2 linked regions of the Anatilimnocola aggregata genome follow. Each later gene encodes a partner of the first gene's protein in a complex. Links are inferred from orthologs where the notes say so. Each region holds a gene or a part of one and is shown on either strand. Other genes may lie near its edges.

Region 1 (3,167 bases):
CGGGCTACGGAGTCGCGGCTTGACGGGCCCGTCAAGCAAAGCTAGAATCCGCCCAAACTCTAGGACAGATAACGGTTTGTGCCGCGAGAGTCTCCTCCGAAAACGGGTGCTCAGCAGTTCTTCCGCAAATCTGCAACTTGAGCTTTTGCCCACTACCTGCTGCTGGCTGATTGCGTCCGTTCGCAGCCCGCATGATTGCTTATCGTTTGCTCATCTAGTGATTCATAGGAAATAGGTATGGCCGACGCCCGCAAGCCTTCCCAGCGAGCCGGGACGTCCGCGCGGCCCGCTACCAAGGCGGTCGCGGTCAAGAAGCCTCGGAAAAATATCATGGCAGATTCGGAAGCGGTTACTGGCAATGTGTTCGATGTGGACCGGATTCGCCGTTTGGTCGAGCTCATGAAAGAGCACGACCTGAACGAGATCGACCTCCGCGAGTCGCGGCATCGCATCCGCATTCAACGCGGAGCCGCTGTTCAATACGCGCCGCAGCAGTTCGCCGCTCCCATCATGGCAGCCGCCACACCAGCGCCGGCACCCGTCGCAGCTGCTGCGACCGCCGCACCCAAGGGACCCGTGGCCGATGGTCCGGGCATCACAGTCATCAAGAGCCCGATGGTCGGCACGTTTTATTCGCGGGCCAATCCTAAGGCGAATGCCTTTGTTAAAGTGGGCGACCGGGTCGACAGCAACACGACCGTTTGCATTATTGAAGCCATGAAGGTTTTCAACGAAATCCCGGCCGAAGTACGGGGCACGATTGTCGCCGTGCTGGTGGAAGATGGCGAAGCGGTCGAGTTTGACAAGCCGCTGTTCAAGGTCGATACCAGCAAGTAAGCCGCCGGTCGTCCGGCCATCGAGCATATGTACAAACGAATTTTGATTGCTAACCGCGGCGAAATTGCCTTGCGGATCATCCGGGCCTGCAAAGAGCTTGGCATTGAGACGGTGTGCGTCTATAGCACTGCCGATCGCGGTTCGCAGTATCTACAGCTGGCCGATGAAAGCTACTGCATCGGCCCCGCCAAGAGCGCGCAGTCGTATCTAAAGATTGATCAGATCATCAGCGCCGCCGAAGTCGGCAACGTCGAGGCCATTCACCCTGGCTACGGCTTTCTCGCCGAGAACGCCCACTTCAACGAAGTCTGCCGCAGCTGCAAGATCGACTTTATTGGCCCTACGCCGGAAGCGATGGATGCCCTCGGCGATAAGAACCGCGCTCGCGAAGCAGCCCGCAAGGCCAACGTCCCTGTCGTTCCCGGTTCAGCTGGCCTGATTGAAGACGACGAAGAAGCTGTCCGCACTGCCCGCGAAATTGGCTATCCCGTCCTCATCAAGGCGACTGCCGGTGGTGGTGGCAAAGGAATGCGCGTCGCCGCCAACGAACTGGCGCTCAAGCCCGCGTTGCAAGCTGCCAAGACCGAAGCCGCAGCTGCGTTTGGCAATGGTGGCGTCTATCTCGAACGATACATCGAAAAGCCGCGCCACGTCGAAGTGCAGATCATCGCCGATCATCACGGCAATGTTTGCCACCTCTTCGAACGCGAATGCTCGACCCAGCGTCGCCATCAAAAGCTGATCGAAGAATCGCCCGCTCCTCGCTTGCCTGCCGAGCGGCGGAAAGAGATGTGCGAAGCGGCTGTGCGACTCATCAAGCAAGTCGGCTACACCAACGCCGGCACCGTCGAATTCATTGTCGACCAGCAAGACAACTTCTACTTCATCGAAGTCAACGCGCGCGTGCAAGTCGAACACCCTGTCACCGAAATGGTGACTGGCATCGACATTATCAAGACGCAGATTCTGGTAGCGTCCGGCGAGCCACTGCCATTCAAGCAGGAAGACATCAAGCAGACGGGCTGTGCTATCGAGTGCCGCATCAATGCCGAAAATCCCGACCGCAACTTCCAGCCCAATCCGGGGCTCATCAAGCAGATGTTCGTTCCCGGCGGTCTGGGCGTGCGGTTCGATTCTCATGCTCACGCCGGATATGTCGTGCCCCCTCATTACGACTCGATGATCGGCAAGCTGATCGTCTATAAGCCCACTCGGGCCGAAGCGATTGCCACGATGATTCGCGCGCTTGACGAACTGCGAGTCGAAGGCATAGCGACGACTGCAATGTTCCACAAGAAGGTGCTTAGTCACGCCACCTTTGCCGATGCACTGGTCGATACCGGCTTCGTCGAACGGACGTTCCTCGCCCCCGAAGTTCACAAATAGCTCGGCATTTTTGGCACGCTTAGCGGACCCGCCACTTAGGGCGACGACTTCAATTCAAAGTCGAATTTGTTGTGCCCGGGCTTCACTTCAGCTGTGAACCCGCTGGTCGCAGGATCGCTATATTTGGCCGGGGTAATCAATTTGGGCATTGGCGCGCCACCGGGTTCCGTGGGAAGAATGACGTCGTTGGCGACGACGACCACCCGGTACGTCCCTGGAGTCAGGCCACGTTCTGTGCCTGTCTGAATCCGGTATCGCCCTGATACATCGATTGCTCCGTTGGCGAGTGCTCCGCCTGGCGCGTAGAACGAGATGTCGCCCCTCGATAACGGCTGGCCGTCAAGCGTAACCTGTCCTTCGACCGTGGAAATAGGGCCCTGACAGCCCACCAGCGCCAATAGTCCGCAGGCCAGTAACAAGGTGGGGAGTTTTAGCTGGCGATCATTGAACATCGGACGAATACAACTCTGTACGCAGACATCGAGGTTAAGGAACAATCGCCGTTTCCCCTTCTGCTTTGGTGGCCAGGTAGCGATACAAGTCGTAGTTGATGTTCTGCTGAATGATGCGCACCGAGCCATCGCCCAATACGAATTGGACAATTCCCGGATGCTTGCTGCGAAAGGTCATGACGTTCCACCAGCTGCCCACGGTCGGCGGATAGACGAAGAAGTTCGGTGGGCCGTGGCAACTGCAGTAGTCGCCGTTGGAATAGAACGCGGCCGAATGAAAATTCTGCGAGACGACGTCTTCGCCCACCATGAACGTATTCGAGGTGCCGTCGGTAATTGAACCGAGCCGCACTCCGTCTTGATAGTTGTTGCGATAGAAGATGCCGTTACACAGATTGGTGTTGTGCCGATCGGGCGTGGGACTGGGATGCACGCTGCTGGCATTTCCCATCTTGTGATCACCCATCACTCCCTTGTAGTTGGTGCGAGTTA
Region 2 (3,258 bases), 5.7 Mb from region 1 along the record:
GAAGTTTCACGACGTGGCACTCGACAAATTGCAGACGTTGAATACGCAAAAACAAACGGGCCAACTTCGGCCCGAAGTGATTTTAGAGGTGGATGGCGGCGTCAACACGTCGACCATTGGCCGATGTGCGCAGGCAGGAGCGCAGTGGTTCGTAGTTGGGTCAGCGATCTTCGGGCAGGCGAGCTATCGGCCGGCTGTCGAACAACTTACTCAACTGGCACGTCTTTAAGGAGGTCAAGTTCGATCCTGTATGGTTCGTATTCTGCTGATTCGTTCTGCTGCGACTGATTTCGACGAACAAGGTCGCATCAAGGGAACTCTCGATTTGCCGCTCAGCGATGTCGGCACCGCCCAAGCGGTTCGCCTGGTCGCTGAATTGCAGCAAGTCGATATCGACTACTTCTACAGTTCCACTTGCCGTTGTGCGGTCGAAACGGCCACGCAACTCGCCAACAGCCGCCGGCTGAAGGTGCGGCAACTGGCCGATTTTCAGAACGTCGATCACGGCCTGTGGCACGGCAAACTCGTCGACGAGTTGAAACACACCCAGCCCCGGGTCTATCGTCAACTGCAAGACCACCCGGAAACCGTCTGCCCACCGGAAGGTGAACCGGTCGGCATGGCCCAGGCCCGCGTGCGGGTTGGTGTCGACCGACTTTTACGCAAGCATCGGACGGGGACGATTGCCCTGGTATTGCCTGAACCACTCTTCAGCCTGGTCCGCAACGTCATCACTCCCGGTGAACTTGGCGACCTGTGGAAGGCCGAGTGCCAATGTGGCGGCTGGCAGTTGCTCGATCTGGGGAACGACGACGTTCGCCGCGTGGTGCTAGCACATACTTCGGCCGCTGTACTCCCTGTTGCAGGGGGCGCTGCCTAGTAAAGGCGGAATAACTGCGCCGGCCAATGGCCGGCAACCGATACCCTAATGGATAGGCCTGCCGCAATCGCGAGACAATTGACCCCCTGCCGACAGCCCGCATTTTTGTAGAATCAAAAGCCGGAATTTGCTTGCATGACCCCGGCAACCTAGCGCATAGTCGCCCTGGATTGGAGCATGTCATGGGAGCCCTCCCTACAGCCTCGATATCATCCTCCTCCCCCATGTCTATCGTGACTACGCCATCCAACATCAAACGGCCTAAACGTGGCGTCCCCGAAGGGCTCTGGCTGCGCTGTCCAGGCTGCAGTGCCTCGATCTTCAAAAAGGAAGCCGAGAAACAGCACAACGTCTGCCCGCAGTGCGAGTATCACTTTTACGTCTCTGCCCCCGAGCGAATCGCCCAGCTGCTGGACGAAGGTACGTTTGAGGAGTGGGACGCAAACCTGCTGCCAACCGACCCGCTGCAGTTTGCCGATTCGAAACCGTACAAAGAGCGTCTAATTGCCGAACAGAAGCGAACCGGCATGACCGACGCTGCCGTGACGGGCTGTGGCATGATTCGCGCTCGCCGCGTCGCGGTGGGTGTGACCGACTCGGCCTTCATCATGGGGAGCATGGGTTCGGTGGTAGGCGAACGACTGGCCCGGTTAGTCGAACGTGCCACTGCCGAGAATTTGCCCCTCATCATAGTCAGCGGTTCGGGCGGTGGCGCCCGCATGCACGAAGGGATCTTGTCGCTGATGCAAATGGCCAAGGTCTCGGCAGCTCTGGCTCGCTACGACTCGGCTGGCGGCTTGTTCATCTCGGTGCTGACGAATCCCACGATGGGTGGCGTCGCGGCCAGCTTTGCTTCGCTGGGTGATCTGGTCTTTGCGGAACCGAAGGCGCTGATTGGCTTCGCCGGCCCACGCACGATTAAAGCCACGATTCGCCTGGAACTCCCCAAGGGATTTCAAACCAGCGAGTTTCTGCTGCAGCACGGCTTCATCGACCGCATCGTCAGCCGCTCGCGATTGAAGAGCGAAATCGCCCGCGCGATCGACTACTGCGGTAAGTAGGCCAACACAGGCCGTTGCGGCGGAGCGTGACGAGTTCTATGCAGAGGTCTTTTTAGTCGCGCTGGATCAGTCCCGCGTACTTCGCGCGGACCTTGCATACCTTTGGGATGGCTGCCCCTTGAATGTAGGGCTGATCGAGATGCTGCTGGGCATAGTCCTGGTGGTAATCTTCTGCCGGGAAGAACTCGACGAGCGGTTCGAGACTCGTGACGATTGGCTGCGCGAAGGCCCGCTTCTCGGTTAGCTCCTTAATTTTCGCGGCCGCGGCCTCTTTCTGGGCATCGTCGGCATAGAAGATGGCCGAGCGATATTGCGTCCCCTGGTCTGCTCCCTGGCGATTCAGCGTTGTGGGATCGTGAGCATCGAAGAACACACTCAAGAGTGTGTCGAGCGAAATCTGCTCTGGGTCGTAGGTCACGCGAATCACTTCGGCATGGCCCGTATTCCCGTCACACACGCGGCGGTAATTGGCGCTTTCCTTCGTCCCGCCGGCATAACCGCTCGTGACATCGCTGACACCCTTTAACTGCTCGAAGGCCGCCTCGGTACACCAGAAACAACCCCCGGCAAGCACGATGGTAGTGGTCATGGTTTTCGATCTCCCCAGCAGCAGAATGTCTTCCTTGCGATAGATAGTGCATTCTTAGCAACTGTCCCCGTCAGGGCAATCGCCTTGCTAAGGTGGAGTATCGCTTGCCTCGGGACAGCTGTTAATCCCCGAACCGCATCAGTTCGCGGCCACCTTCAATTTGTCGGATGATGCCACCATAGCTGCCGACCATGAACGCGCTGCTATCGGGATTGAAGCTGAAGCGAGCGGGGTCTTTCTCGGGGCGAAAGGTGTCGTCAGCACCCCGAGTGAGATAGGTGCGGAAGGTTCCCTTCTCGAACGTAAAGCGGCCCGCTTCTTCGCCACTGGGCAACTTCCAGATGACGACGTCGCCATTGTCCTGGCAACCCGCGGCGAGGTACTTGCCGTCGGGCGAGAAGAACGGATGAGCAATCCCCTTCACGCCTGTTTGCAAACGCGTTTGGGGTGTGAGATTGACCAGATCCCAGATCAGCACATTGCCGCCATCGTGGCCGGTGGCGAGGTGGACAGTATCCGGGGCAATCGCCACTCGAAAAAAGGGCTGAGTCAATGGCTGCGAGGTTTGGACTAACTTGCCGGTCGCGATTTCACATTTGCGAATCAGGTATTGGTCTGGCCCCTCTTTCTGCGTTTCGCGGCAGACGCCAATGAGGGACGTGCCATCGAGCGGGAACGCCACGCTGACGCAGCCGCCGAGGGGTTTGATCTGGTGCTCTTTGCTCCAG

What was found.
Region 2: the proteins of accC (region 1) and accD are in contact, whole or in part, in a solved structure (PDB 8UXZ), measured with the Escherichia coli proteins. The link is inferred for Anatilimnocola aggregata from one-to-one orthologs.

What each region holds. Positions count from the first base shown.
Region 1 is NZ_CP036274.1:7,454,279-7,457,445, reverse strand. Bases 197-3,043 are described here. They hold accC (acetyl-CoA carboxylase biotin carboxylase subunit), read left to right. Parts: upstream 197-864; coding sequence 865-2,223; downstream 2,224-3,043. Other genes in these bases: ETAA8_RS28275 (DUF1559 domain-containing protein), read right to left, coding at 2,710-3,043; ETAA8_RS28280 (carboxypeptidase-like regulatory domain-containing protein), read right to left, coding at 2,259-2,675; accB (acetyl-CoA carboxylase biotin carboxyl carrier protein), read left to right, coding at 331-837. In the rest of the region: ETAA8_RS28295 (hypothetical protein), read left to right, coding at 1-45; more of ETAA8_RS28275, read right to left, coding at 3,044-3,167. UniProt on the Escherichia coli protein: This protein is a component of the acetyl coenzyme A carboxylase complex; first, biotin carboxylase catalyzes the carboxylation of the carrier protein and then the transcarboxylase transfers the carboxyl group to form malonyl-CoA.
Region 2 is NZ_CP036274.1:1,724,496-1,727,753, forward strand. What follows is about bases 90-3,027. They hold accD (acetyl-CoA carboxylase, carboxyltransferase subunit beta), read left to right. Parts: upstream 90-1,113; coding sequence 1,114-1,941; downstream 1,942-3,027. Other genes in these bases: rpe (ribulose-phosphate 3-epimerase), read left to right, coding at 90-229; ETAA8_RS06720 (histidine phosphatase family protein), read left to right, coding at 251-880; msrA (peptide-methionine (S)-S-oxide reductase MsrA), read right to left, coding at 1,994-2,530; ETAA8_RS06735 (WD40 repeat domain-containing protein), read right to left, coding at 2,652-3,027. Also shown: more of rpe, read left to right, coding at 1-89; more of ETAA8_RS06735, read right to left, coding at 3,028-3,258.